Regions from separate parts of the Citrobacter sp. VF227 genome, predicted to be linked through region 2. Evidence: predicted binding sites of a transcription regulator. Region 2 holds the regulator's gene; each other region holds the start of a gene.
The links. Region 2 encodes PurR, which represses purine synthesis genes. Its sites were predicted from a motif close to CANGCAAACGTTTGCNTG; they were not measured.

Region 1 (7,690 bases), on a different contig from region 2:
GCGAATATCATGCGCAAAATCCGCGTCATGCCGGACGTGATTAAAGTCACCCGTAACCGTAACTAGAACACGTTTTATGAATGAACAGCGCTATGCACGTATCCGCGAGATGCTCGCACGTCGTCAGCCCGATCTGACCGTCTGCATGGAAGAGGTCCACAAGCCTCATAACGTTTCCGCTATCATTCGTACTGCAGATGCGGTCGGCGTGCATGAAGTCCACGCCGTCTGGCCGGGTAGCCGCATGCGTACCATGGCCTCTTCTGCCGCAGGCAGCAATAGTTGGGTGCAGGTTAAAACGCACCGCACCATTAGCGATGCGGTCACACATTTAAAAAACCGGGGTATGCAGGTTCTGGCAACCCATCTGTCAGATAAAGCTGTGGATTTTCGCGAGATTGATTACACACGCCCCACCTGCATCCTGATGGGCCAGGAAAAAACCGGCATTACTCAGGAAGCGTTGGATCTGGCGGATCAGGATATCATCATTCCCATGACTGGCATGGTGCAGTCGCTGAACGTCTCAGTCGCCTCCGCGCTGATTCTGTACGAAGCACAGCGTCAGCGGCAAAACGCCGGTATGTACCGCCGAGAAAACAGTATGCTGCCGCAAGATGAGCAGCAGCGTTTGCTGTTTGAAGGCGGTTATCCTGTGCTGGCGAATGTCGCTAAGCGCAAAGGCCTTCCCTACCCTCACGTAAACACGCAGGGCGAAATTGAAGCCGATGCAACGTGGTGGGCCACTATGCAGTCTGCGAGATAAACGCGATGAAAGGCCGTTTACTGGATGCCATCCCACTCAACTCTCTGACCGGCGTTGGCGCAGCGCAAAGCAGTAAACTGGCGAAAATTGGCCTGCACACCGTGCAGGACCTCCTGCTACACCTCCCCCTGCGTTACGAAGACCGCACGCATCTGTACCCTATTGGCGAACTGCTGCCGGGCGTCTATGCCACCGTTGAAGGCGAAGTGCTGAACTGCAATATCACCTTTGGCGGTCGCCGGATGATGACCTGTCAGATCAGCGATGGCTCGGGCATTCTCACCATGCGCTTTTTCAACTTCAGCGCAGCAATGAAAAACAGTCTCGCCACCGGGCGTCGGGTACTGGCCTATGGCGAAGCCAAACGCGGGAAATACGGCGCTGAGATGATCCACCCGGAATACCGCGTGCAGGGCGATCTCAGCACGCCGGAATTGCAGGAAACGCTCACGCCGGTGTATCCAACTACCGAAGGTGTTAAACAGGCTACGCTGCGTAAACTGACCGATCAGGCGCTGGATTTGCTTGATACTTGTGCCATTGCCGAACTGCTACCACCGGAATTACTGCAAGGCATGATGAGCCTGCCAGAAGCCCTGCGCACTTTGCACCGTCCACCGCCGTCACTGCAGTTGAGCGATCTGGAAACCGGTCAGCATCCGGCGCAGCGACGTCTCATTCTGGAAGAGCTGCTGGCGCATAACCTCAGTATGCTGGCATTACGCGCCGGGGCGCAGCGTTTTCATGCCCAGCCGCTGAGCGTAAACAACGCGCTGAAAGATAAGCTGCTGGCGGCGCTACCGTTTAAACCGACTGGCGCACAGGCCCGCGTTACCGCTGAGATCGAACGTGATATGGCACTGGATGTCCCGATGATGCGCCTGGTACAGGGCGATGTCGGCTCCGGTAAGACCCTGGTCGCGGCGTTAGCCGCCCTGCGCGCTATCGCACATGGTAAGCAGGTTGCGCTGATGGCACCCACCGAACTGCTTGCTGAACAGCATGCGAATAACTTCCGTAACTGGTTTGCGCCGCTGGGCGTTGAAGTGGGCTGGCTGGCAGGTAAACAGAAAGGTAAAGCGCGCCAGGCGCAGCAGGAAGCTATCGCCAGCGGTCAGGTGCAGATGATTGTCGGCACGCACGCAATTTTCCAGGAACAGGTGCAGTTCAACGGACTGGCGCTGGTTATCATCGATGAACAGCATCGTTTTGGCGTGCATCAGCGTCTGGCGTTATGGGAGAAAGGCCAGCAGCAGGGTTTCCATCCGCACCAGCTAATCATGACTGCCACGCCAATCCCGCGCACGCTGGCGATGACCGCTTATGCCGATCTCGACACATCGGTCATTGATGAGCTCCCACCAGGACGTACGCCCGTCACTACGGTGGCGATTCCGGACACCCGCCGCAGCGACATCATTGATCGCGTACGCAACGCCTGTACCCACGAGGGGCGCCAGGCATACTGGGTCTGTACGCTGATTGAAGAGTCTGATCTGTTAGAAGCTCAGGCAGCAGAAGCGACGTGGGAAGAGCTTAAAATTGCGCTGCCAGAACTCCATATTGGCCTGGTACACGGCCGAATGAAGCCAGCCGAGAAACAGTCGGTAATGGCGGGATTTAAGCAGGGTGAACTGCATCTGCTGGTTGCTACCACGGTGATTGAAGTGGGTGTGGACGTGCCCAACGCCAGCCTGATGATTATTGAAAACCCGGAGCGCCTGGGCCTGGCCCAGTTGCATCAGCTACGTGGCCGTGTAGGTCGTGGCGCGGTGGCCTCCCACTGCGTCCTGCTCTACAAATCACCGCTGTCAAAAACCGCGCAAAAACGCCTGCAGGTTCTGCGCGACAGCAACGACGGGTTCGTTATTGCGCAAAAAGATTTGGAGATTCGCGGTCCCGGTGAGCTCTTGGGTACTCGCCAGACTGGAACGGCAGAATTTAAAGTCGCGGATTTACTGCGCGATCAGGCTATTATCCCGGAAGTTCAGCGCATTGCTCGCCATATTCACGAACGATATCCGCAACAGGCCGTAGCGCTAATAGAGCGCTGGATGCCGGAAACCGAACGCTACTCCAACGCATAGTCAATTCGGAGTGTCGGCGGATGTTACTCCGCCGCACAACCATTATTGCGCAAAAATCGGCAACAACAGATACAGCTTAATCACCAGCGCATTGACGATATCGATAAAGAACGCGCCCACCATCGGCACCACCAGAAACGCCATATGGGATGGCCCAAAACGTTCGGTAATTGCCTGCATGTTGGCAATCGCCGTTGGCGTCGCGCCGAGGCCAAAACCGCAGTGCCCGGCTGCCAGCACAGCGGCATCGTAGTTCTTACCCATCATGCGCCAGGTGACGAATATTGCGTACAGCGCCATGAAAATGGCCTGAACAACCAGGATTGCAAGCATCGGCAGGGCCAGAGAAGCCAGTTCCCACAGCTTCAGACTCATCAGCGCCATCGCCAGGAACAACGACAAACTTACGTTACCCAGCACCGAAACCGCACGCTCGAACACCCGATAAAAGCCCAGTAATGCCAGACCGTTACTGAGGATCACCCCAACAAACAGCACGCAGACAAAGGTCGGCAGTTCCAGCACCGTTCCGACCAGCATTTGCGCAACGATTTTTCCCACCGTCAAACAGATAGCGATCAGCGCGATGGTTTCAATCAACACCAGCGAAGTGATCATGCGCCCGACATCCGGCTTTTCAAACGCGGTCGGCACGGCCTGATCATCCGGTATGCCATCTGGCGTAGTGGAGTGTTTGACCAGATAGCGCGCCACCGGACCGCCAATCAGTCCACCTAGCACCAGGCCGAACGTTGCGCAAGCCATCGCCACTTCAGTCGCATTGGCGAAACCATAGCGCTCAATAAACAGTTTGCTCCACGCGGCTCCGGTTCCGTGTCCGCCTGAGAGGGTTATCGAACCGGCGATCAGACCCATCAGCGGATCCAAACCCAGCAGGGTCGCCATACCAATACCGATAGCGTTTTGCATCAGCAGCAGGCCAACAACCACAATCAGAAAGATACCCACCACGCGGCCACCTGCGCGCAGGCTGGCAATATTGGCGTTCAAGCCGATGGTAGCGAAGAACGCCAGCATCAACGGATCGCGCAGGGTCATGTCGAAGTTCACTTCCCAGCCCATGCTTTTTTTCAACACCAGCAGCGCAATCGCCACCAGCAACCCACCAGCGACAGGTTCAGGAATAGTGTATTTTTTCAGAAATGAGACAGACTGGACGAGCTTACGTCCGAGCAACAACACAAGGGTTGCCGCAACCAGTGTTGATAACGTATCGAGATAAAACATTTACAGCTCCATTAGTGCGTTTAGCACAATCACGCACGATGCATTTCAGACCGATTTTTAGCTCTTATTGAGTTTTCGGGGTGGATTTTAAGCAGAAAATGATGAAAAGTTATATAAAAATGTTTGTTTATCCGTTTTAAATATTAAGAATACCCACTAGCAAACGTTTGCTTTTCAGCCCTGGTCAGATAAAATCACCGCTTTTCCACCATGGGATTGCCTCTGATGTCCGTTAACGCCGTAGAGTCAACAAATGCGCAACCGGTTGCGCAGACTCACAACAGTGAACTGATTTACCGTCTTGAAGATCGCCCCCCGCTAGCCCAGACCCTGTTTGCCGCCTGTCAGCACCTGCTGGCCATGTTCGTCGCGGTGATCACCCCTGCTCTGTTAATTTGCCAGGCGCTCGGTTTACCGGCTCAGGATACTCAACACATTATCAGTATGTCGCTGTTCGCTTCCGGCGTAGCCTCTATCATTCAGATCAAAGCCTGGGGGCCGGTCGGCTCGGGACTGTTATCCATTCAGGGCACCAGCTTTAACTTTGTTGCTCCACTGATTATGGGTGGTACGGCGCTAAAAACCGGTGGCGCAGATGTTCCAACCATGATGGCGGCGCTGTTCGGTACGCTGATGCTGGCAAGTTGCACTGAGATGGTTATCTCACGCGTACTGCATCTGGCACGTCGTATTATTACTCCGCTGGTCTCAGGCGTGGTGGTGATGATTATCGGCCTGTCGCTGATTCAGGTAGGTTTGACGTCGATTGGCGGCGGCTATGCCGCAATGAGCGACAACACCTTTGGCGCACCGAAGAATTTACTGCTGGCTGGCGTGGTGCTGGCACTAATCATCCTGCTTAACCGTCAACGCAACCCTTACCTGCGTGTTGCGTCATTGGTGATTGCGATGGCGGCAGGGTATCTGCTGGCCTGGTTTATGGACATGCTGCCGCAAAATACCGCGCCGGTAAGTCAGGACCTGCTGATGGTGCCAACACCGCTGTATTACGGCCTGGGCATTGACTGGAGCTTACTGCTGCCGCTGATGCTGGTCTTTATGATTACCTCGCTGGAAACTATCGGTGATATTACGGCTACCTCCGATGTCTCCGAGCAGCCGGTTTCTGGTCCGCTATACATGAAACGCCTGAAAGGCGGCGTACTAGCGAACGGTCTGAATTCATTTGTTTCCGCCGTGTTCAATACCTTCCCAAACTCCTGTTTTGGTCAGAACAACGGGGTTATTCAGTTAACGGGCGTTGCCAGCCGCTATGTTGGTTTTGTGGTGGCGCTGATGCTGATCGCGCTGGGTCTGTTCCCGGCGGTCAGCGGTTTTGTACAGCATATTCCTGAGCCAGTACTGGGCGGGGCAACGCTGGTAATGTTCGGTACTATCGCCGCATCCGGCGTGCGTATTGTGTCCCGCGAACCGCTAAACCGTCGTGCGATTCTGATTATCGCGCTGTCGCTGGCCGTCGGTCTGGGCGTTTCCCAGCAGCCGTTGATCCTGCAGTTCGCCCCGGACTGGGTGAAAAACTTGCTCTCTTCCGGCATTGCTGCAGGCGGTATTACCGCTATCGTTCTGAACCTGATATTCCCTCCAGAGAAGCAATAAGCAAAATGCGGCGTTGATTCTGAATCGACGCCGCTGTAACGCTCTTTCACCATTCCCGCCTTGAGCATTCCATCTAAATCGTGCATAACTTGATTATGTGCACTTCGCAGGATGGAAGACCATGAAATTTATTGGAAAGCTGCTTCTTTACGTGCTGATCGCCCTTGCAGTGGCGATCCTCGGCCTTTATTTTCTACTGCAAACACGCTGGGGCGCAGAGCGCGTCAGCGCCTGGGTTTCACAGAACAGCAGCTACCATCTGGCATTTGATGCCATCGATCACCGGTTTTCTTCCCCTTCCCATATTCTGCTGGAAAACGTCACCTTTGGCCGGGATGGTCAGCCCGCCACGCTGGTCGCCAAAACGGTCGATATCGGACTGAGCAGCCGCCAAATCACCGACCCGCTGCATGTCGACACCATTTTGTTGCAAAACGGCACGCTGAATTTGTCCCAACAAACCGCACCGATGCCGTTCCAGGCCGATCGCCTGCAGTTACAGGATATGGCGCTTAACAGCCCCGGCAGCGAATGGACCCTGAGCGCACAGCGCGTTAACGGCGGCGTCATGCCCTGGAGCCCTGAGGCGGGTAAAATTCTCGGCAGCAAAGCGCAAATTCAGCTTAGCGCCAGTTCATTGACGCTGAACGACGTCCCGACGACCAACGTATTGATTGAAGGCAGCATCGACCATGACCGGGTGACGCTAAGCAATATTGGCGCGGACGTGGCGCGTGGGGCATTAACCGGTGTAGCGCAGCGCAATGCCGACGGTAGCTGGGTAGTGGAGAATCTGCGTCTGAACGATATTCGGTTGCAAAGCGACAAATCGTTGGCCGATTTTTTTGCCCCGTTAAGCACCATTCCTTCCCTGCAAATTGGTCGTCTGGAAGTGACGGATGCCCGTCTGCAAGGCCCTGACTGGGCGGTTACGGATCTCGACCTGAGCTTGCGCAACATGACCTTCAGCAAGGACGACTGGCAAACTCAGGAAGGAAAATTGTCAATGAACGCCAGTGAGTTTATCTACGGCTCGTTGCACTTCTTCGATCCGATTCTGAACGCTGAGTTCTCGCCGCAAGGTATTGCGCTGCGCCAGTTCACTACCCGCTGGGAAGGCGGTATGGTCAGAACGTCGGGTAACTGGCTGCGCAACAACAAAGCGCTGATCCTCAATGATGCCGCCATCGCCGGTCTGGAATACACGCTGCCGGAAAACTGGAAACAGCTGTGGATGAAACCCCTACCCGCCTGGCTAAATAGCCTGACGCTGAAGAAATTCAGCGCCAGCCGTAATCTGGTGATTGATATCGATCCGGACTTCCCATGGCAGCTCACCGCGCTGGACGGCTATGGTGCCAACCTCGGGCTGGTACAAAACAATCAGTGGGGGATCTGGAGCGGCAGCGCCACCCTCAACGCCGCGGCCGCCACGTTCAACCGCACCGACGTGCGTCGTCCTTCGCTGGCGCTGACGGCGAACAATAGCACCATCAATATCAGCGAACTGAGTGCCTATACCGAAAAAGGGCTGCTGGAGGCCACCGCCAGCATTTCGCAGTTGCCTCAGCGCCAGGCTCAGATCAGCCTGAACGGGCGCGGCGTGCCAATGACGATTCTGCAACAATGGGGATGGCCCGCACTGCCCCTTTCCGGCGACGGTAATATTCAGCTTACCGCCAGCGGCAATATTCAGGCCGATGCGCCACTCAAGCCAACGGTCAACGGCCAACTGCATGCAGTGAACGTGGAGAAACAGGAAGTAACGCAGCAGATGCAGGGTGGTGTGACGAAGTAACCAGGGCGAGGCGTTTACGCCGCCCTCGGGGTTGGCTCGGAGCCGCCCCGGCGCCGCCGCGCCTGGCCGAGCGACATACCAAATAGAGATAACCGAGCACGGAGCTCGCACAATCAATCCCCTCCGAAACCTGTTTTCATTTCCTGCCAGTTTGTGCCTATTCTTCGCAACAGG
Region 2 (7,690 bases):
AGACACCAACGGCTTGAACAAAACGCAGCGCCAGCAGGCCTGTGGCGTTTTCAACCCACAGCATGCCCAGACTACCCAGAGCAAAGATAGATAAACCCAGCAACAAAATAGGTTTGCGGCCGTAGTGGTCGGAAAGTGGCCCCCACAGAAGCTGTGCCACGGCAAAACCGGCTAAGAACAAGCTAAGGCTGGCGCTGACGGCTGATGCAGGCGTTTGCAGATCGGACTGAATTGCGGCGAAGGCGGGCAGATACATATCCGTTGCCAGAAAGCCGAGCACGCTAAGACCCGCCAGCCAGACTAAAAACCCTTTCCCAGGTTGCATCATCATTTCTCTTTTTTTAGCAGTAGAACAATGCCGCTGAGTGTAGTGAGTGTAATTCTTGCTGTGAAACGCTAATATTTGCTTACTGATTTCAAATTTTTTGCAGGCAGAATATGTGGTCGGAATATTCACTTGAAGTGGTTGATGCGGTTGCGCGTAATGGCAGCTTTAGTTCGGCCGCGCAGGAGTTGCACCGTGTACCCTCAGCGGTAAGCTACACCGTACGTCAGCTGGAAGAGTGGCTGGCGGTGCCGCTTTTTGAGCGACGTCATCGGGATGTGGAGTTGACGCCTGCCGGTGCGTGGTTTCTCAAAGAAGGCCGCTCTGTTATCAAAAAAATGCAGATCACCCGCCAGCAATGTCAGCAAATTGCCAACGGCTGGCGCGGACAGCTGGCGATTGCGGTAGATAACATTGTTCGCCCGGATCGCACCCGACAGATGATCGTGGATTTCTATCGTCATTTTGATGATGTGGAACTGTTGGTTTTTCAGGAAGTGTTTAACGGCGTCTGGGATGCGCTGTCCGATGGTCGCGTTGAGCTGGCAATTGGCGCCACGCAGGCGATTCCGGTGGGGGGACGCTATACCTTTCGCGACATGGGAATGCTGAGCTGGAGTTGCGTGGTGGCCAGCCATCATCCGTTGGCGTCAATGCCTGGGCCGCTTAGCGACGACACGTTGCGCAACTGGCCGTCGCTGGTGCGTGAAGATACTTCCCGTACGCTGCCAAAACGCATTACCTGGCTGCTGGATAACCAAAAACGTGTCGTGGTGCCTGACTGGGAATCTTCCGCTACCTGCTTATCCGCAGGGTTGTGTGTTGGCATGGTACCGACGCATTTTGCCAAACCGTGGATCGATAGCGGCAAGTGGGTCGCGCTACAGCTGGAAAATCCATTTCCTGATGCCGCATGCTGTCTGACATGGCAACAGAACGATACGTCACCTGCATTGAGCTGGCTGTTGGACTATTTAGGGGATAGCGAAACGCTGAACAAAGAGTGGCTGCGGGAGCCAGATGAGGCTCCCGCACAACGGTCTTAACGACGGTAATCGCGGAACGGGCCGTCGGCAACGGAGCGACGCTCTACCAGACGCGGATGCACCTCGATAGATTGCGACTCTTCGCGTTTATTCACGATACGGTCTAACAGCATATTGAAGGCCGTTTCACCGAGCGAATCTTTAGGCTGGTGAATGGTCGTCAGAGCCGGCGTGAAGAAACGGGCGTTGCGCACGTTGTCGTAGCCGATAAGCGAGATATCCTGCGGTACCCGCAGTCCCATCTCATCAGCGGCGCACAGCGCACCCATCGCCATGATATCGCCACCACAGAAGACGGCGGTCGGACGATGCGGCTGTGACAGAATTTGCTGCATGGCGCGATAGCCGGATTCAGGCTCAAAATCCCCCTGGACAATCCAGTTGTCCGGTACTTTTATCAGCGCTTCTTCCATCGCTTTCATAAAGCCAGCCAGACGCCCGGCTCCGGTGTTACGTTCCATTGGGCCTGGGATCACGCCAATCTCACGATGACCGCGTTCGACCAGATACCGACCCGCCATGTAACCACCTTCGAAGGCATTATCAATGACGGTATCGGTAAAGTCGGCTTTGGCCTCGCCCCAGTCCATGACGACCATCGGGATATGGCGGTATTCTTCGAGCATCGAAAGCAGCGACTCCGGATACTCAGAGCACATCACCAGCAGACCATCAACGCGCTTTTGCGCCATCATCGACAGATAAGCCTGCTGTTTTTCAAGGCTGTTCCATGCGTTACCCAGAATCAGGGTATAGCCTTTCTGGAAACAGTTTTTCTCAACGGCTTCGATAATTTCAGCGAAATAGGCCGCTTCACTGCTGGTGGCCAGCAAGCCAATAGACTTGGTGTGATTCACCTTCAGGCTGCGCGCAACTGCGCTCGGAGAATAGTGCAGCTCTTTGATTGCCGCCCAGACAGCATTACGCGTTTCTTCCGCGACAAAGCGCGTCTTGTTAATCACGTGTGATACGGTTGTAGTGGAAACGTTTGCTCGCTTCGCTACATCTTTAATTGTTGCCATTACATCTCACTCCAGACCATATCCTAAGCTCCTGAGAATACTCCAGGTAAACGTTTGCCTTCACACACCCTTAGCGCAACGTAAGGGTTGCGGCACGCCGGGAAAACGACACGGAACGTCAGGAAGGGGTCAATGGCCGGTACGCTAATCAAGTAAGCGTGGAATTTTGTCTGATCTTAACGAAAAGGGGAAGAGTTAAAAGCAGTTATCAATATAAATCGTGAGAGATTTTTGCTTTCAAGTGTGTAAAAATGCGCAATATCACTTTTTGTGTGGGAATAAAAAGGAGAAAACTTGATGAGCACCGATCTGAAATTTTCGTTAGTGACTACCATTATTGTTCTGGGTTTGATCGTCGCGGGTGGCCTGACCGCAGCGCTGCATTAATTTCCTCGAGGGAGTTAGCTCTCCCTCACTCTTTCCGCTCGTCTATCTCTTCTATTGTTTGCGAATAAGCAAAAGTCTTTTGCAATTTTGTTAACTTTATTAATTTTGCGATCAATGTCATGCTTTTGACTCTTATTTTATGTCGCGCCACGGCTCGACGTTACGGAGTCGCAATATGAAACTCAATTATCCTTTACTGGCGCTGGCGATCGGAGCGTTTGGCATTGGCACCACCGAATTTTCGCCAATGGGATTATTGCCCGTCATAGCCAAAGGAGTGGATGTTTCGATTCCGGCCGCCGGCATGTTAATCAGCGCGTATGCGGTTGGCGTGATGGTGGGGGCTCCGCTGATGACATTATTATTGTCTCATCGTGCGCGACGTAATGCGTTGATTTTCCTGATGGCGATTTTCACGTTGGGTAATGTCCTCTCGGCGATTTCACCGGATTACTCCACGCTGATGTTATCACGCATTTTGACCAGTCTTAATCACGGGGCATTTTTCGGCCTTGGCTCTGTGGTTGCTGCAAGTGTGGTGCCCAAACATAAACAGGCCAGTGCCGTGGCAACCATGTTTATGGGGTTAACCATTGCCAATATTGGCGGCGTTCCGGCGGCGACCTGGCTTGGTGAAAGCATCGGCTGGCGCATGTCGTTCATGGCAACGGCAGGGCTCGGCGTTATCGCCATGGTCAGTCTGTTCTTCTCATTACCCAAAGGCGGGGCGGGAGAGCGTCCGGATGTCCGCAGCGAACTGGCGGTACTTATGCGTCCTCAGGTGCTGTCGGCTCTGCTGACGACCGTTCTGGGAGCAGGGGCGATGTTCACGCTTTATACCTACATCTCACCGGTGCTGCACACTATCACTCATGCCACACCAGCATTTGTGACCGGTATGCTGGTGCTGATTGGCGTGGGCTTCTCAATCGGTAACTATTTTGGCGGCAAGCTGGCTGACCGTTCAGTCAATGGTACGTTGAAAGGCTTTTTACTGCTGTTAATGGTTATTATGCTGGCCATTCCTTTCCTTGCGCGTAATGAGCCTGGCGCGGCGGTCAGTATGGTGGTCTGGGGTGCGGCGACATTTGCAGTGGTTCCACCGTTGCAGATGCGAGTGATGCGTGTTGCCAGCGAAGCGCCGGGTTTATCATCGTCAGTCAATATTGGCGCATTTAACCTGGGGAATGCACTGGGGGCCGCAGCCGGTGGGGCGGTGATATCCGGTGGACTGGGTTACAGTTTTGTGCCTGTGATGGGGGCGATTGTGGCAGGGCTTGCGCTGCTGCTGGTGTTCATTTCCGCAAGAAGACAGCCTGAAGAGGCTTGCACTACCGCGAATTAATGCAAAAACGCAGAAGGAAGCCCTTCTGCGTTATCTTTTTTATGCTGCGAAGTTCTTCGCAACAAACTCCCAATTCACCAGCGCCCAGAAATGTTCCAGGTAGCCAGGACGAGCATTGCGATAGTCGATGTAGTAGGCGTGTTCCCATACGTCAACGGTCATCAGTGGCGTCGCGTCGGTGGTCAGCGGCGTACCCGCGTTGGAGGTTGAAACGATAGCCAGTTTGCCATCCGTTCCTTTAACCAGCCAGGTCCAGCCAGAACCGAAGTTTTTGATAGCGGCATCGGTGAACTGTGCTTTGAAATCTGCAAAGCTGCCAAAGGAGGCTGCAATGGCTTCGGCCAGTTTACCAGTCGGTTCGCCACCTGCGTTCGGTGCCAGGCAGTTCCAGTAGAAAGTGTGGTTCCAGACCTGGGCTGCGTTATTGAATACACCACCTTCAGAGCTACGAACGATCTCTTCCAGTGATTTACCTTCAAACGCCGTGCCTTTGATCAGGTTATTCAGGTTAGTAACGTAAGTCTGGTGATGTTTGCCATAGTGGTATTCCAGCGTTTCAGCAGAAATGTGCGGGACCAGAGCATCTTTGGCATACGGTAATGCAGGTAATTCGAACGACATTGCTTCTCTCCTTATTATTTATATTGAGTACACACAATAGCCTCATTGTGAGTAAGGATAGGGTAGCAAATTGAAAGGTTATGCAAAAGAAGAACTTACCCTACAGCATGTTCTGTAGGGTAAGTTTTTAGCGAATTGTTTTTGGCGTCATTACCCGGCGAGCGCCCACATAGTGGCGCTGCCAGTAATCTTCGCTCAGCGAGGTGATTTGAATTTCCCGGCCGCTGCGCGGGGACTGAATAAATTTTCCGTTGCCGACATACACACCAACGTGATCGGCTGTTCCGCGACCCTGAGTACGGAAAAAGACCAGATCGCCATTTTTCAGTTCGCCACGTTCAATCGGCGCGGCATCACGTAGATGGTACATTTCGTTCGCAGTACGGGGAATGCGGAATTTCACCAGATCTTTATAGGCATAATAGACCAGACCGCTGCAGTCAAACCCGGTTCTTGGCGATGTACCGCCCCAGCGATAAGGCTTGCCTATTTGATTCATCAGCGTGGACATGGCGGTTTTAGTGGCTTTCTGCACTTTGACCTTGTGTGCGTCAGCGAGCGTAGTCGGAGCCGTAGTTTTCACTTTTACACAGCGTGGCTTATGGCCTTTACGCGGCGTGCATTTTTCAGTCCAGGTCACGGCAGCGGTTTGTGCTGCGGCAGTTTTGCCTCGACGGTTTGCAGTTTTAGTCGACTTTGCCGGAGTGGCAGTGCGATTTTTAGAAGAGGAAGCGGTTTTGGTGCTGGTTTTACTGGAGGTCTTTGTCGCCGTTTTCTTGTTGGTCTTTGTTGTTTTTTGGCTGGTTGTTGCGCTTTTCTTTTTATCTACCGTTTTGATGGGGTGGGATTGGGTAGTTGTCGTCCTGGCCTGCTTGGAAGCATGAGCCATAGGCGTAAAGGGCAGTGTAGTAAAAAGTAAAGCACAGAGCGTGATCGAGATTCGGTTTATCCGCGCCACTGAGCAGTCCTCTGGTAAGGCAGGTCTATAGTGCCTGCGTGTGATTTTCAAAACTTGATGATTCTAATCTATAGAAAGAGGGAAAGTTAATAGCTTTTTTTGTTTAAAACTGTGTTTCGTAACCGACCGCAAAAAAAAACAGCAATTAACGTGGGAACAGGTGAAAGGACAATCAAATCCACAGGCTTCAAGGGGATAAATGAGATTATGAATGCAACTTTTAGCGTCAGGGGATAAAATAATAAGGCGTAATGAAAATGTTATTTTCCGTTGCCTGTCTGACCCGTTACAATGTCAGACTACTGCCGTAAAAGAAGTTTAAGGAAGCAAGATAATGAGCACCACTATCGAAAAAATCCAGCGCCAGATCGCTGAAAACCCGATTCTCCTGTACATGAAAGGTTCCCCTAAACTGCCAAGCTGCGGTTTCTCCGCTCAGGCTGTGCAGGCGTTGTCTGCCTGTGGTGAACGTTTTGCTTACGTTGATATTCTGCAGAACCCGGATATTCGCGCCGAGCTGCCGAAATACGCAAACTGGCCGACCTTTCCGCAGCTGTGGGTTGATGGTGAGCTGGTTGGCGGCTGTGACATTTTGATCGAAATGTACCAGCGCGGTGAGTTACAGCAGCTGATTAAAGAAACAGCGGCGAAATACAAAACCGAAGAACCAGACGCTGAGTAATTTTAGCGGAAATAAAAAAGCGACCTGTGATGGTCGCTTTTTTTATCGATCCGTTATGCCTCTTCAGGCACGGGAAGAGGCCAACCGCCGAGGCGTTTCCAGCGGTTAACGATTTCGCAAAACAGTACGGCTGTCCGTTCGGTATCATACAGCGCCGAGTGCGCCTGATTCCCGTCAAACTCCATTCCAGCCGCCAGACATGCTTTTGACAACACCGTTTGCCCCAATGACAGACCGCTTAATGCCGCAGTATCAAAAGTGACAAATGGATGAAATGGATTTCGTTTGAGAGAGGCGCGCTCTGCTGCGGCCATCATGAAACTGTGATCGAAGGTAGCGTTATGCGCCACCATGATAGCCCGATTGCAGCCGCTGTCTTTAATCCCTTTGCGTACCATTTTGAAGATGGCATGCAGTGCGTCATATTCGCTGACCGCACCACGTAGCGGATTGTTAGGGTCAATACCGTTAAAGGCGAGGGCTTCCGGCTGTAAATTCGCGCCTTCAAATGGCTCTACGTGGAAATGTAACGTCGTGTCCGGCATCAGCCAGCCTTGTTCATCCATTTTCAGTGTGATGGCGGCGATCTCAAGCAGCGCATCGGTTTTGGCATTGAACCCTGCGGTTTCGACATCAATGACGACAGGATAAAAACCACGAAAACGGTCACACAGACCGGAAAGTTGAGCGTTATCGGACATCTGGGTCTCTTAATACGGGAAAATTGCAGCACGTATTATGGCAAAATGATGAGTATAAAACTACGGGCACAGACGATCTGCGCCCGAGGGGGAAGTTAGTCGCCCAGACCGCGCCCGGCGTCTTTCTCTTCGATCAGCTCAATTTTGTAACCGTCCGGATCTTCAACGAACGCGATCACTGTTGTGCCGCCTTTTACCGGACCCGCTTCACGCGTTACGTTGCCGCCATTCTGACGAATACGTTCACAGGCTTCGGCCGCATTGTCTACACTCAGGGCGATATGGCCGTAGGCTGTGCCCAGCTCATACTTATCGACACCCCAGTTATAGGTCAGTTCGATCACCGCTTCACTGGTTTCCGGGCCGTAGCCGACAAAGGCCAGAGAGTACTTATATTCAGGGTTCTCGCTGGTACGCAGCAGCTTCATGCCCAGCACGTTGGTGTAAAACTCGATGGAACGCTGCAGGTCACCCACGCGCAGCATGGTATGAAGTAAACGCATCTTTTTCCCCTTCGAAAATGGCTAATACATTCAAAATGTTGTTTTAGTATAGCGGCGTTGTTACACCGCTATCAATGGCAGAACTGAGTTTGTGACGTTA
Region 3 (7,690 bases), 1.3 Mb from region 2:
ACGCTTTAAACCGTACACCAAGATGTAACAGGAAAGAAAAATGTCCGACGCGATTAAAATCTACCATAACCCACGCTGCTCCAAGAGCCGTGAAACACTGGAATTACTGAAGTCCAACGGCGTGGATCCGGAAGTGGTGCTATATCTGGAAACCCCGGCTGACCCCGCGACCCTGCGTGAACTTCTGCAGATGCTGGGCATGTCCAGCGCGCGTGAGCTGATGCGCCAGAAAGAAGATCTCTATAAGTCACTTAACCTGGCGGACAAAAACCTGAGTGAAGATGCGCTGATTCAGGCAATGGTAGAAAACCCGAAACTGATGGAGCGCCCCATTGTGGTTGCCAAAGGCCAGGCACGAATTGGACGTCCCCCGGAGCAGGTACTGGAAATCGTCGGTTAACCTGAAACCTGCCGCAGTCTTTTGGCTGCGGCGCTTACAGCTTCAGTATCTCTTTTACGAACGGAATGGTCAGCTTACGCTGGGCGGTGATTGATGCATGATCAAGTTGATCCAGCGTCATAAACAGCGTACGCATTTCCCGATCCAGACGCTTAAGCAGAAAGCGTCCCACATCTTCCGGCAGTTCAAACCCACGTAGCCTGGCGCGTAATTGCAACGCCTGCAGTTTATCTTCATCAGAAAGCGGCTGTAGCTTATAGATTTGCCCCCAGTCCAGGCGCGAAGCGAGATCTGGCAGCCCCAAATTGAGCTGCCTTGGCGGGCGATCACCGGTGATCAGCAGCCGAGTTTTCCCCGACTCCAGGATGCGATTGTAGAGATCGAAGATCGCCATTTCCCATAGCGAATCGCCGGCCACGCATTCGATGTTGTCGATGCAGACCAGCGACAAATGCTCCATACCGTCAAGCACCTCGGGGACGAACCAGGTGCGCTTATCAAGCGGCACATAGCCTACCGCATCGCCCCGCGCAGACAGTTCCGCACAGGCTGCATGCAGCAAATGGCTACGGCCAGCGCCTTCACGCGACCAAAGATAAATATACCCGCTATGTTCCTGACGCAGCACATTTTGCAGTGCAGCCAGTAAAGAGGAGTTATCCCCCGGCCAGAAACTTGCGAAAGTTTCGTCGTCAGGCAGATAAAGTGGCAAAGAGAGCTGTGCCGGTGTGTTCAGAGATACCTCAACCCAGGATTTCATAAAATCGCGTTGAGTTTAACACAGAAATGCGTCGCGATAGAACCGGGCAGCGTCGCCGCCCGGTCAAAGGTTTACTGTTGCTCAGTGTCGGCATCTTTGGCGTCAAGCACCACTTCTTCCGGACGCAGCAGGCTGATAACTTTGAAAATCAGGCTCAGACAGACACCCACAATAGTCGCCAGCGCCATGCCTTTCAGCTCAGCAGCACCGATGTGAACTTTCGCGCCGCTGACGCCGATGATCAAAATAACCGAGGTCAGGATCAGGTTCTGTGCTTTGTTGTAATCAACTTTTGACTCGATTAGCACGCGAATACCGGAAGCACCAATCACGCCGTACAGCAGCAGAGATACGCCGCCCATGACCGGCAGTGGAATGATTTGGATCGCCGCAGCCAGTTTACCCACGCAAGAGAGCAGAATGGCGAAAATCGCCGCGCCACCAATAACCCAGGTACTGTAAACGCGGGTAATCGCCATAACGCCGATGTTCTCGCCGTACGTGGTGTTCGGCGTAGAACCGAAGAAGCCGGAGATCACCGTCGACAAGCCGTTAGCAAACATAGAACGATGCAAGCCTGGATCGCGAATCAAATCTTTTTTTACGATATTCGCCGTTACCACCAGGTGCCCGACGTGTTCAGCAATAACCACCAGCGCCGCAGGCAGAATGGTCAGAATAGCGACCCATTCAAAGCGCGGTGTGTAAAACGTTGGCAGAGCAAACCAGTGAGCCTGCGCTATCGGCGTGGTGTCCACGACGCCCATCACGAAGGAGAGCGCGTAACCGGCCAGCACCCCAATCAAAATCGGGATAATCGCCATAAAGCCACGGAACAGTACGGAACCAAATACCGTCACCGCCAGCGTCACCATTGAGATGATGATGGTTGTTGAGTCTGGCGCTTGTCCTTCAGCAGGCAGTAATCCCGCCATGCCCGCAGCGACCCCAGCCAGCTCCAGACCGATGACGGCAACGATTGCGCCCATAGCCGCAGGCGGGAACATTACATCCAGCCAGCCAGTACCGGCTTTCTTAACAATGAATGAAACCAGGCAGAAAAGGATGCCACACATAATGAAACCGCCCAGCGCCACTTCATACCCTAGCGGCAGCAGCAGCAGAACCGGGGAAATAAACGCGAAACTGGAACCGAGGTAAGCCGGAATTTTACCTTTACAAATAAAGAGATACAGTAACGTACCAATGCCGTTAAACAGCAGAACGGTAGCAGGGTTGATATGAAACAGGACTGGCACCAGTACCGTTGCGCCAAACATGGCGAACAGGTGCTGCAAACTAAGCGGGATTGTCTGTAAAAGCGGCGGTCTTTCACTCACCCCGATAGCACGGCGCGTCATAGTGTTTTCCTCTGAGTGTTGTTTGTTATTAGCGATTGGGTTGTTTTATTCAAAAAAAAGCCGACTCTTAAAGTCGGCTTCTTTTTATTTATTCATTTACTTGGTACCAAAAATCTTATCGCCGGCATCGCCGAGCCCAGGAATAATGTATCCGTGCTCGTTCAGTCCCTGATCGATGGAGGCGGTGTACAGCTCGACATCCGGGTGCGCTTTTTCCAGCGCCGCGATACCTTCCGGCGCGGCAACCAGTACCAGTACTTTAATGCTGCTGCAGCCTGCTTTTTTCAGCAGGTCGATGGTAGCGATAACCGAACCGCCGGTTGCCAGCATCGGGTCAACGATCAGCGCCATACGCTCATCAATGTTAGAAACCAGCTTCTGGAAGTATGGAACCGGCTCCAGCGTCTCTTCATTGCGGTACATACCTACCACGCTGATACGCGCGCTTGGAACGTTTTCCAGTACGCCTTCCATCATGCCCAGGCCCGCACGCAGAATTGGCACAACGGTGATTTTTTTACCTTTGATTTGGTCAACTTCAACCGGACCATTCCAGCCTTCAATGGTCACCTTTTCGGTTTCCAGACCAGCGGTTGCTTCATAAGTCAGCAGGCTGCCAACTTCCGAGGCGAGTTCACGAAAGCGTTTAGTGCTGATGTCGTTTTCACGCATCAGTCCCAGCTTGTGTTTGACGAGTGGGTGTTTGACTTCCACGATCTTCATACTCTTCTCCTTTCCTCAGACGAGTGGCAACCACAAAAAAAATCGCCGGATTATACCGCTTTTCGTCTCTGGCGCAACACTGCATACGCTTGATATGGATCAACCAAAATCGTTTGCGTCCGGATGATGAGTATAAAACAAGCCCCGCTTTGAGGTCGGGGCTTATTGTCAACACTATGAATTTTAAATATTTTCAGCGTTGCTCTGGATGACGTTTCGATACCAGGAAAAAGATTTCTTCGGCGAGCGTGCTAATGTCCCACTCCCGTCATTATTTTTATCAACATAGATAAAACCGTAGCGTTTTTTCATCTCCCCCGTCCCGGCCGAGACTAAATCAATACAGCCCCACGGGGTATAGCCCATCAGATCCACGCCATCTTCCACCACCGCTTTTTTCATTTCGCGGATATGCGCGGCCATATAGTCAATACGATAGGAATCATCCACCGAGCCGTCGGCCTGCTGCACGTCAATCGCACCAAAGCCGTTTTCTACAATAAACAGCGGCAGTTGATAGTGATCCCAGAACCAGTTCAGGGAATAGCGCAAACCGACCGGATCAATCTGCCAGCCCCAGTCCGACTTCTGCACGTACGGGTTAGAAACCAGGCTTTTCGACTCATCGTAATCCAGCTGTGGATTATCTGCCGTAGCCTGCGTCGCGAAAGACATATAATAACTAAAGCCAATGTAATCAACGCAGCCTTCAGTCAGTACCTGGCGATCTTCCTCGGTGATATCAAGTAAAAAGCCACGGCGTTCGAAATAGTTCATCAGATGCTGCGGATACTTGCCGCGCACGTGTACGTCAGTGAACCAGTAGCGGCGGTGCATGGCGTTCATCGCCATCATCATGTCATTCGGCGCACAGGTCAGCGGATAAATTGGGCACATCGCAATCATGCAACCAATTTGCAGCGCCGGATTTATCTCACGTGCGGCCTTTACTGCCAGCGCGCTCGCTACCAGCTCATAGTGCGCCGCCTGGTACATGACCGGTTCGCGATCTTCACCGGGCAGGTATTTCAGACCAGAGTTAGTAAAGGGCGCGAAGTCTTCGTGATAATTTGCCTGATTGTTAATCTCATTAAACGTCATCCAGTACTTCACTTTGTGCTGGTAACGAGTGAAAACCACCCGGGCAAAACGGACAAAAAAGTCGATCAGCTTACGGTTGCGCCAGCCGCCATATTCCGTCACCAGATAGTAGGGCATCTCGAAGTGCGACAACGTAATCACCGGCTCAATGCCATATTTCAGACATTCGTCGAACAGATCATCATAGAACTGCAGGCCAGCTTCGTTGGGTTGCGCTTCGTCGCCTAAGGGAAAAATCCGCGTCCAGGCAATAGAAGTACGAAAACATTTAAACCCCATTTCGGCAAACAGCTTTATGTCGTCTTTATAGCGATGATAAAAATCGATGGCATCGTGGTTAGGGTAATTTTTACCGGCAATGACACCGTCAGTAATTTCACGCGCCACACCATGCGCCCCCGCCGTCATGACATCGGCAACGCTAATTCCTTTACCGCCCTCCTGCCAGCCACCTTCCAGTTGATGAGCAGCGACAGCGCCACCCCACATGAAATCTGCTTTAAATCCTGACATCCCCTTCCCCTATCGTGATGAGTCTGCGCAAAACGCTCTATACCCGTCATACTTCAAGCTGCATGTGCGTTGGCTTTTCTCGCTCACTCCAGTTACGTACTTATGTACGCTCCTGGAGATTCGCTGCGTCGCCGCCTTCCTGCAACTCGAATTATTTAGGGTATAAATGAGGTTCGTAACAGAAAACAGAAACCGGTTTCAGTACGATACTGTGCATTCCGCTGGCAGGTTTCAAGCACAAGACTGTACCCGGTTTCATTTTCGTGGCGCAGTTCAAACAAATAGATAAATGATTGTAAGATGCTGAAAAAATCAGCAGATAAAACTTGATGCAGAGCAGGCTCGCAAACGTTTGCTTTCCCTGTTAGAATTGCGCCGAATTTAACTTTTACTGCAAGTAAACATGTGGGGAAGCAGGCAGTGACCGATAAAACCTCTCTTAGCTACAAAGATGCCGGTGTTGATATTGATGCAGGTAATGCTCTGGTTGATCGAATCAAAGGCGTAGTAAAGAAAACGCGTCGTCCGGAAGTTATGGGTGGTCTGGGTGGCTTCGGTGCGCTGTGCGCATTGCCGCAAAAATATCGTGAACCGGTACTGGTTTCCGGCACTGATGGCGTTGGCACAAAACTGCGTCTGGCAATGGATCTGAAACGTCACGACACTATCGGTATTGACCTTGTCGCTATGTGCGTGAACGATCTTGTCGTTCAGGGTGCTGAGCCGCTGTTTTTCCTCGACTACTATGCGACCGGCAAACTGGATGTAGATACCGCAGCCAGCGTCATTAACGGGATTGCCGAAGGTTGTCTGCAGTCTGGCTGTGCACTGGTCGGCGGGGAAACGGCAGAAATGCCGGGGATGTACCACGGCGAAGATTACGATGTGGCGGGCTTCTGTGTTGGCGTCGTCGAAAAATCAGAAATTATCGACGGTTCTAAAGTGGCTGACGGCGACGTACTGATTGCGCTCGGCTCCAGCGGTCCGCATTCCAACGGCTACTCTCTGGTGCGTAAAATTGTTGAAGTCAGCGGTTGTGACCCGGAAACCACCGAGCTCGAAGGCAAGTCGCTGGCCGATCACTTGCTGGCCCCGACCCGCATTTACGTAAAATCCATTCTGGAACTGATCGAGAAGGTTGATGTGCATGCCATTGCCCATCTGACCGGCGGCGGTTTCTGGGAAAATATTCCACGCGTTCTGCCAGACAACACGCAGGCCGTGATCGACGAATCTTCATGGCAATGGCCAGCCGTCTTCAACTGGCTGCAAACGGCGGGTAACGTTAGCCAGCATGAGATGTATCGCACCTTTAACTGCGGCGTAGGCATGGTTATCGCCCTGCCAGCTCCGGAAGTGGACAAAGCCCTGGCTTTGCTCAATGAGAAAGGTGAAAACGCATGGAAAATCGGTATCATCAAAGCTTCTGATTCCGAACAGCGTGTGGTTATTGAATGAAAAACATTGTGGTGCTCATTTCCGGCAACGGAAGCAATTTGCAGGCGATAATTGACGCCTGCGAACAGAAAAAAATCAATGGCACCATACGTGCAGTATTCAGTAACAAGGCCGATGCGTTCGGCCTTGAACGCGCACGCGAAGCGAATATTCCGGCGTACTCGCTGGAAGCCGCCCAGTTTGCCAGTCGCGAAGCCTTCGACCGCCAACTGATGCAAGAGATTGACGCCTGGGCACCCGATGTGGTGGTGCTGGCCGGTTATATGCGCATCCTCAGCCCGGCGTTTGTCGCACACTATTCTGAACGATTGCTGAATATCCACCCGTCTTTATTGCCGAAGTATCCAGGCCTGCACACGCACCGTCAGGTGCTGGAAAATGGCGATGAAGAGCATGGGACCTCCGTCCACTTCGTCACCGATGAACTGGACGGTGGACCGGTTATTCTCCAGGCCAAGGTTCCGGTATTTGAAGGCGACAGCGAAGATGATGTCACGGCACGGGTTCAGGCCCAGGAGCACACCATTTATCCGCTGGTGGTAAGCTGGTTTACCGATGGTCGACTGAAGATGCGTGATAACGCTGCATGGCTGGACGGCGTTCGTCTGCCGCCACAAGGTTACGCCGCCGACGAATAATAAAAAAACCTGTAAACCGGATCTCACCCTCCGGTCTACAGGCATAAATACCTTTTCCGGTTAACATCTCCGGTATTCATCTATGCTCCCCCTTTCTCTTTGCTATCAGACGGTTTATTGTCATATTTTTCTGGCACAGTTGGACATCTGAGAGCAATGCTCGCCATAATAAATCGGTAGTGTCCCGTGAATGAAACGGAGTAAAAGTGGTAATGGGTCAGGAAAAGCTATACATAGAGAAAGAACTCAGTTGGTTAGCGTTCAACGAACGCGTACTCCAGGAAGCTGCTGATAAATCAAACCCGTTGATCGAACGGATGCGTTTCTTAGGCATCTATTCCAACAACCTCGACGAATTTTACAAGGTTCGCTTTGCCGAACTGAAGCGCCGAATCATTATTAGCGAAGAACAGGGTTCAAACTCTCACTCCCGCCATCTGTTAGGCAAAATCCAGGCTCGCGTATTAAAAGCCGATCAGGAATTTGACGGACTGTACAACGAGTTGTTGCTGGAGATGGCGCGCAATCAGATTTTCCTCATCAACGAACGTCAGCTGTCGGCCAATCAACAGAGCTGGTTACGCCATTACTTCAAGCAATATCTCCGCCAGCACATTACGCCGATTCTGATTAATCGCGAGACGGATTTAGTTCAGTTTCTGAAAGATGACTACACCTATCTGGCGGTGGAAATTATCCGTGGCGATACAATCCGCTACGCGCTGCTGGAAATCCC
Region 4 (7,690 bases), on a different contig from region 2:
TTGAACACGACCAGAATATGGCGTTTATTCAGGCACTACGTCACTTTGCGACTTTTGCTTACGGTCTGCATCTAGCGGAAGAGAATGTTCAACTGGAACAGTTGCTGGCGCTCTCTTCGCCGATTTACCGCCTTGAGCTGGCGATGGTAGGACGTCTGTTTGCCCAGGATCCGCAGCTCTATGCTGATATTATTATGTCGTCTGAGAGCAACCTTGCGCTGATCAAACGCTACTACCAACGTTTTGGTGAGGCGATCGGTTTACTGGAGCAGGGCGATAAGCAAGCGTTTATCGACAGCTTCCGTAAGGTGGAGCACTGGTTTGGCGATTACGCTCAGCGCTTTCAGAGCGAAAGCCGTACGTTGTTGCGCCAGGCTAACGATAGCCGCCAGTAAATAGAATGCCGGATAATCTTAGCGCTATCCGGCATTATAAAACGTTAGCTCGGATCGACCGGCACCACATTTTCACTTGGATAGCAGCCAAGTACTTTCATCGAACGCGTAATCTCACCCAGTTCCTTCAATGCTTTTTGCATCTGAGGCGATTCCAGGTTGGCCTGAATATCCAGGTAAAACATCTCTTCCCACGGATTGCCGTGAATTGGGCGTGACTCCAGTTTGGTCATAATCAGATTATGGTTGCGCAATACCAGCAGCGCTTCAACCAGCGCACCCGCCTGTTGTCCTGTCGCCATCAGCAGCGTGGTTTTTGCCGGAACCTGGTCAGAAACATTGATTGCTTTGCGCGCCAGTACCACGAAGCGGGTGATGTTTTGCGTCTGGTTAGCTTCAATGTGCTCAAGAACCTGCAAACCATACAGTACGCCTCCGGCTTCGCTCCCCAGAGCCGCCACGCGCGGCGAGTTAGCCTGCGCAACTTTTTCCATTGCCGCAGAGGTACTTTCGGTGTACTCAATCTTCCAGTGTGGATGGCGACTCAGAAATTTGCTGCACTGCTGGAACGGCTGCGGATGGCTGTAAACCGTTTCAATAGTCTCGAGATCCGTTGTGCCGGATACCAACACACAGTGGTCAATTGTGATGGTCATCTCGCCAACGATAGACAGGCTGGTGTGTTGTAGCAGGTCGTAAACGTCGTTAATCCCGCCGGAACTGGTGTTTTCAATCGGAACCACCGCGTAGTCAGCTTGTCCGGTTTCAACCTGATTAAAGATATCGGCAAATTTTGCGCAGCCGCTTTCAATAAATTGTTCAAAGTGGCGGGCGGCATACTGACGGGCGGCGAGGTGAGAATATGAACCCTTTGGGCCGAGGAAGGCTACGCGCGCAGAGTGCGGATTGATTTTGTTCAGATGCTGCTGGAGCAGTGCCTGTTGTGTCAGGACGGAGTCTTCGATAATCAGCTGGAACAGGCGAGTAATATAATGAGCATCAAGATGATGTGCTTTGCCAAGCTGAATCAGGCGGTCTAACAGGTCGCGCTCACGGTCGATATCACGAACCGGACGATGCGAAAGCAGTTTTGCTTTGCCAACTTCTACGGCCAGTCCACGTCGCTCAGCCAGCAGGGCCAGTAATTTTTCATCCAGCGTGCTGATCTTATCGCGCAGCGCCAGCAATGGGTTTTCCGATGTCATAGTGTTGCCTTTCTTGTTATCAATAAAAAAGGCCCCCCGTGGTGGGAGGCCTTATTGTTCGTCTTCGCATTCTTTATCACACGACGAAACGCCTCCCATTCAGGGGAAGGTAAAAAAGAATGCGAAGAAGAACGGGACAAGTTTCATGTAATTTTCCTTTGGCTATATCAGTAAAGTACCCGTACTGTTTTCACCATGTCAACAAAAAACGCGCCCGAAGGCGCGTTGGCGATACACTCAATGTAAGGGACTACTCTTCTTCTGCTTCGACGAAGTTGGCGTCTTTTACTGAAGCTGTTGCACGACGGGCTTCGCCTTTGTGCTGCACTTTATTGAGCTGCCGTTCCAGCTTGTTGATCAAATCGTTAATTGCGGTGTACATATCCTCGTGTTTTGCGCTGGCGACCAGATGTCCGTTCGGTGTATTGATGGTGGCATCAGCAATGAAACCCTGTGGCTCCTTAGACAGAATGATATGTGGATTAATCAGATGAGTTTGCCATTTTTCAAGTTTGGCGAGACGGTCTGCGACATGCTGGCGAATTGCCGGAGTAATTTCCATTTGTTTACTGGTAATGTTCATTGTCATAAATTTTACCTCTTGTCTTTCCCGTCTTGGTGATTCCAGCATACCGTTCCTAATGTCAAAATGTGTGATTTAAATCACATTATTTTGTCGCTTTTTGTCAAGAAAACCTTTTTGTGAGGCACAGCAGGAACAGGCGATATTTTACTTGAGGAATACCAGAAAGCAGGCCATATTTGATGAGATGCGTTGCAGCTAAACCGCTTCAGTTGTGGCGTTAACGGATAAAAAAACGGCAGCCCAAGGGCTGCCGTTTTGCATTCTGAGGTAAATCAGGTATTGCTGCTGTTAGCGGCAATGATTTTCGCTACTTTTTCTGCCTGCGCATTCATCTGCATCTGGCGATAAGCTTTTTCCATTAACGGCAGAGCATCACGTGTTGCCTGAGTATCAGGGTAGTCGCGTAGCATACCTTCCACACGGTTTACCACAGCGACCCATGCTCCGCGGGCAGTGTAGTATTGCGCAACGGAGTATTCATACTTCGCCAGACGGTCCTTCAGGAATACCAGACGTTTGGTGGCGTCAGTAGTGTACTGGCTGTTCGGATAGCCACGTACCAGTTTGGAAAAGTCATTAAACGCAGCTCGGGCGTGTTGCGGATCGCGATCGCTGCGATCAACACCAAAGAACCCTTGCAGTGCGCTATCGTCCAACGCCATATTGGTCAGGCCACGCATATACATGACATAATCAATGTTAGGGTGTGTCGGATTAAGACGGATAAAACGATCGATGGCAGCCTGAGCAAGCGGCAGATCGGCGTTTTTGTAGTAGGCGTAGATGAGATCTAATTGCACCTGCTGAGAATACGGTCCAAATGGATAACGGTTATCCAACGCTTCCAATTGCGTTATTGCCTGTTTCCAGTTACCGTCCTGCAGCTTTTGCTGAGCAGTCGCGTAGATTTCATTTGGCGGATTATCGGGCACCTCTTCCTTTGAACCAGAGCAACCCGCCAAAAACAGGCTCAACGTGGCTGCTGCCACCAGATATTTCATGCGCGTCATGACGTTTTGACTTTCCTCAAAATGTATTACGGGAGATTCTCTGTTCCTGCTCCCGGTTAAGACCAGCTACAATAGCACACTATATTAAACGGCAAAGCCGTAAAACCCAACGTTAAACGAAGAAGCAGTTTATGGCACAACGAGTAGAACTCACCGCAACAGTCTCCGAAAATCAGCTCGGTCAACGCTTAGATCAGGCTTTGGCCGAATTGTTCCCTGATTATTCACGATCGCGCATAAAAGAATGGATCCTTGATCAGCGCGTGCTGGTAAATGGCAATCTTTGCGATAAACCGAAAGAAAAAGTGTTGGGTGGAGAACGCGTCTCCATCAATGCAGAAATTGACGAAGAGGTGCGTTTTGAACCTCAGGATATCCCGCTGGATATCGTTTATGAAGATGACGACATTCTTGTCATCAACAAACCCCGTGATCTCGTGGTGCATCCGGGCGCCGGTAATCCTGATGGCACGGTCTTGAATGCATTGCTGCATTACTACCCGCCGATCGCGGATGTTCCTCGTGCCGGTATTGTGCACCGTCTGGATAAAGACACGACGGGATTAATGGTGGTGGCAAAAACCGTTCCTGCGCAAACGCGACTGGTGGAGTCGCTGCAGCTGCGTGAAATTACCCGTGAGTACGAAGCCGTGGCGATTGGTCACATGACGGCAGGCGGAACCGTTGAGGAGCCGATTAGCCGTCACCCGACTAAGCGTACGCACATGGCGGTACACCCGATGGGGAAACCTGCGGTGACGCACTATCGCATCATGGAACACTTCCGTGTGCACACGCGTCTGCGGTTGCGTCTGGAAACCGGACGTACGCACCAGATCCGCGTGCACATGGCGCATATCACCCATCCGCTGGTGGGCGATCAGGTCTACGGCGGTCGTCCGCGTCCACCGAAAGGCGCTTCTGACGAATTTATCTCCGTATTGCGTAAGTTCGATCGTCAGGCGCTGCACGCGACCATGCTGCGTTTGTATCATCCAATTTCCGGTATCGAAATGGAATGGCACGCGCCAATTCCACAAGATATGGTGCAGTTGATTGAAGTGATGCGTGCTGATTTCGAAGAACATAAGGATGATATTGCCTGGCTATGAGTAAGCTAATTGTCCCGCAGTGGCCGATACCGCAGGGTGTCGCGGCGTGTAGTTCTACTCGTATTGGCGGTGTCAGTATGTCGCCTTACGATTCGCTGAATCTGGGTGCCCATTGCGGTGATAACCCGGAGCATGTTGAGGAGAACCGCATGCGGCTGTTTGCTGCGGGCAATCTGCCTGCAAAACCCGTCTGGCTGGAACAGGTCCACGGTAAGGACGTTCTGAAACTGACTGGCGAGCCTTACGCCTCCAAACGTGCAGATGCTTCATACAGCAACATGCCGGGCACCGTGTGTGCGGTGATGACGGCTGACTGTTTGCCGGTGCTGTTTTGCAATCGCGCAGGAACGGAGGTTGCGGCGGCCCATGCGGGTTGGCGAGGATTATGCGCAGGTGTGCTGGAAGAGACGGTGGCGTGTTTTGCCGACAAACCTGAAAACATTATCGCCTGGCTAGGCCCTGCGATTGGCCCGGACGCGTTTGAAGTGGGAGCAGAAGTCCGCGAAGCGTTTATGGAGAAAGATCCGCAAGCGGACATCGCATTTGTCCCGCGTGATGACAAATATCTGGCGGATATCTATCAGCTTGCGCGCCAACGTCTGGCAAATGTCGGTGTGGAGAACCTTTACGGCGGCGACCGTTGCACCTTCAGCGAAAGTGAGACGTTCTTCTCTTATCGTCGCGACAATACCACGGGGCGTATGGCAAGTTTTATTTGGCTGATATAACCTAAAGAATCAAGACGATCCGGTACGTGTAATTTTCTTTTCACATAATTCAGGTCATTAACCTTGAATAATTGAGGGATGACCTCATTTAATCTCCAGTAGCAATTTTGACCTGTTATGGGAGGAGTTATGCGTCTGGATCGTCTTACCAATAAATTCCAGCTTGCTCTTGCCGATGCCCAGTCACTCGCATTGGGGCACGACAATCAATTCATCGAACCACTTCATCTAATGAGCGCCTTGCTGAATCAGGAAGGGGGATCGGTACGTCCTTTATTAACGTCCGCTGGCATTAATGCTGGCCAGTTACGTACAGCTATTGACCAGGCGTTGAGCCGTTTGCCGCAGGTAGAAGGTACCGGTGGTGATGTGCAGCCTTCTCAGGATCTGGTGCGTGTTCTGAATCTTTGCGACAAGCTGGCGCAAAAACGTGGGGACAACTTTATTTCGTCAGAACTGTTCGTTCTGGCAGCGCTTGAGTCACGCGGTACGCTGACCGATTTATTAAAATCAGCAGGCGCGACGACCGCCAATATCACTCAGGCAATTGAACAAATGCGTGGAGGTGAAAGCGTGAATGACCAGGGGGCTGAAGACCAACGTCAGGCCTTGAAAAAATATACCGTCGATCTGACCGAACGTGCCGAGCAGGGCAAACTCGATCCGGTTATCGGTCGTGATGAAGAAATTCGCCGCACCATTCAGGTGCTGCAGCGTCGTACTAAAAACAACCCGGTGTTAATCGGTGAGCCCGGGGTCGGTAAAACCGCGATTGTTGAAGGGCTGGCTCAACGCATCATCAATGGTGAAGTGCCGGAAGGCTTAAAAGGCCGCCGTGTGCTGGCGCTGGATATGGGTGCGCTGGTGGCTGGAGCCAAATATCGTGGTGAGTTTGAAGAACGCTTAAAAGGTGTGCTGAACGATCTTTCTAAACAGGAAGGCAATGTCATCCTGTTTATTGATGAGTTACACACCATGGTTGGGGCGGGTAAAGCCGATGGCGCAATGGACGCCGGAAATATGCTGAAACCTGCACTGGCACGTGGGGAACTGCACTGTGTAGGCGCAACAACGCTTGATGAGTATCGCCAGTACATCGAAAAAGATGCTGCGCTGGAACGTCGTTTCCAGAAAGTGTTTGTGGCCGAACCTTCAGTAGAAGATACCATCGCGATTTTGCGTGGTCTGAAAGAGCGTTATGAGCTGCACCACCACGTGCAGATTACTGACCCGGCGATTGTCGCGGCAGCTACGCTGTCTCACCGCTATATTGCCGATCGTCAGTTGCCTGATAAAGCTATCGACCTCATTGACGAAGCGGCATCCAGCATTCGTATGCAGATTGACTCCAAGCCGGAGGAACTCGACAGACTCGACCGCCGTATTATCCAGCTCAAACTGGAACAGCAGGCATTAATGAAAGAGTCTGATGAGGCGAGTAAAAAACGTCTCGATATGCTCAACGAAGAGCTGGATGATAAAGAGCGCCAGTATTCTGAGTTAGAAGAAGAGTGGAAAGCTGAAAAAGCTTCCCTTTCTGGAACGCAAACTATCAAGGCTGAGCTGGAACAGGCGAAAATCGCCATTGAACAGGCGCGTCGTGTCGGCGATCTGGCGCGGATGTCCGAACTGCAGTATGGCAAAATTCCTGAACTGGAAAAACAGCTCGAAGCCGCCACCCAGTCTGAAGGCAAAACCATGCGTCTGCTGCGTAATAAAGTGACGGATGCAGAAATTGCAGAAGTGCTGGCGCGCTGGACCGGGATCCCGGTTGCCCGCATGCTGGAAGGCGAGCGGGAAAAACTGTTACGTATGGAGCAGGAACTGCACAGCCGCGTGATTGGCCAGAATGAAGCGGTGGAAGCGGTTTCTAACGCCATCCGTCGTAGCCGTGCAGGGTTGTCCGACCCGAATCGTCCGATTGGTTCATTCCTGTTCCTTGGCCCAACCGGTGTCGGTAAAACCGAACTGTGTAAGGCGCTGGCTAATTTTATGTTCGACAGCGACGACGCAATGGTGCGTATCGATATGTCCGAGTTTATGGAGAAACACTCTGTCTCTCGTCTGGTCGGGGCGCCTCCGGGATATGTCGGCTATGAGGAAGGTGGGTATCTGACGGAAGCGGTACGCCGTCGTCCTTACTCTGTCATCCTGCTCGATGAAGTGGAGAAAGCGCATCCGGATGTGTTCAACATCCTGTTGCAGGTGCTTGACGATGGTCGTCTGACTGACGGGCAGGGGAGAACGGTCGATTTCCGTAACACGGTTGTCATCATGACCTCAAACCTGGGATCGGACCTGATTCAGGAACGCTTCGGGGAGCTGGATTATGGCCACATGAAGGATATGGTGCTGGGCGTTGTGAGCCATAACTTCCGTCCGGAATTCATCAACCGTATAGATGAGGTCGTTGTATTCCATCCGTTGGGTGAGCAGCACATTGCTTCTATTGCTCAGATCCAGCTGCAGCGTCTGTATAAACGTCTGGAAGAGCGTGGTTATGAAATTCACATCTCTGACGAGGCGCTTAAACTGCTGAGCGCGAATGGTTACGATCCAGTATATGGCGCACGTCCATTGAAACGCGCTATCCAGCAACAGATCGAAAACCCGCTGGCTCAGCAAATCCTGTCTGGTGAGCTGATTCCTGGCAA

Region 1: gltS (sodium/glutamate symporter) is a predicted target of PurR. The motif match lies at 4,258-4,275, and genes of this name have one in related genera.
Region 3: upp (uracil phosphoribosyltransferase) is a predicted target of PurR. The motif match lies at 3,347-3,364, and genes of this name have one in related genera.
Region 4: raiA (ribosome-associated translation inhibitor RaiA) is a predicted target of PurR. The motif match lies at 2,288-2,305, and genes of this name have one in related genera.

The regions. Positions count from the first base shown of each region.
Region 1 is NZ_JBRFVF010000005.1:295,490-303,179, forward strand. It holds gene spoT (bifunctional GTP diphosphokinase/guanosine-3',5'-bis pyrophosphate 3'-pyrophosphohydrolase) at 1-66, shown strand, start outside; gene trmH (tRNA (guanosine(18)-2'-O)-methyltransferase TrmH) at 77-766, shown strand; gene recG (ATP-dependent DNA helicase RecG) at 772-2,853, shown strand; gene gltS (sodium/glutamate symporter) at 2,896-4,101, opposite strand; gene xanP (xanthine/proton symporter XanP) at 4,327-5,718, shown strand; gene ACU8YC_RS17705 (AsmA family protein) at 5,840-7,516, shown strand.
Region 2 is NZ_JBRFVF010000001.1:243,098-250,787, forward strand. It holds gene punC (purine nucleoside transporter PunC) at 1-325, opposite strand, end outside; gene punR (DNA-binding transcriptional activator PunR) at 439-1,371, shown strand; gene purR (HTH-type transcriptional repressor PurR) at 1,368-2,393, opposite strand; gene cydH (cytochrome bd-I accessory subunit CydH) at 2,691-2,780, shown strand; gene ACU8YC_RS01270 (MFS transporter) at 2,956-4,125, shown strand; gene sodB (superoxide dismutase [Fe]) at 4,165-4,746, opposite strand; gene ACU8YC_RS01280 (C40 family peptidase) at 4,874-5,704, opposite strand; gene grxD (monothiol glutaredoxin 4) at 6,039-6,386, shown strand; gene rnt (ribonuclease T) at 6,440-7,087, opposite strand; gene gloA (lactoylglutathione lyase) at 7,183-7,590, opposite strand; gene nemA (alkene reductase) at 7,688-7,690, opposite strand, start outside.
Region 3 is NZ_JBRFVF010000001.1:1,502,509-1,510,198, forward strand. It holds gene bepA (beta-barrel assembly-enhancing protease) at 1-28, shown strand, start outside; gene arsC (arsenate reductase (glutaredoxin)) at 41-400, shown strand; gene ACU8YC_RS07375 (DnaA inactivator Hda) at 435-1,136, opposite strand; gene uraA (uracil permease) at 1,232-2,521, opposite strand; gene upp (uracil phosphoribosyltransferase) at 2,618-3,244, opposite strand; gene ACU8YC_RS07390 (6-phospho-beta-glucosidase) at 3,428-4,858, opposite strand; gene purM (phosphoribosylformylglycinamidine cyclo-ligase) at 5,279-6,316, shown strand; gene purN (phosphoribosylglycinamide formyltransferase) at 6,313-6,954, shown strand; gene ppk1 (polyphosphate kinase 1) at 7,167-7,690, shown strand, end outside.
Region 4 is NZ_JBRFVF010000007.1:186,638-194,327, forward strand. It holds gene tyrA (bifunctional chorismate mutase/prephenate dehydrogenase) at 1-395, shown strand, start outside; gene pheA (bifunctional chorismate mutase/prephenate dehydratase) at 440-1,600, opposite strand; Phe leader region at 1,623-1,748, opposite strand; gene pheL (pheA operon leader peptide PheL) at 1,700-1,747, opposite strand; gene raiA (ribosome-associated translation inhibitor RaiA) at 1,851-2,189, opposite strand; gene bamD (outer membrane protein assembly factor BamD) at 2,459-3,196, opposite strand; gene rluD (23S rRNA pseudouridine(1911/1915/1917) synthase RluD) at 3,328-4,308, shown strand; gene yfiH (purine nucleoside phosphorylase YfiH) at 4,305-5,036, shown strand; gene clpB (ATP-dependent chaperone ClpB) at 5,166-7,690, shown strand, end outside.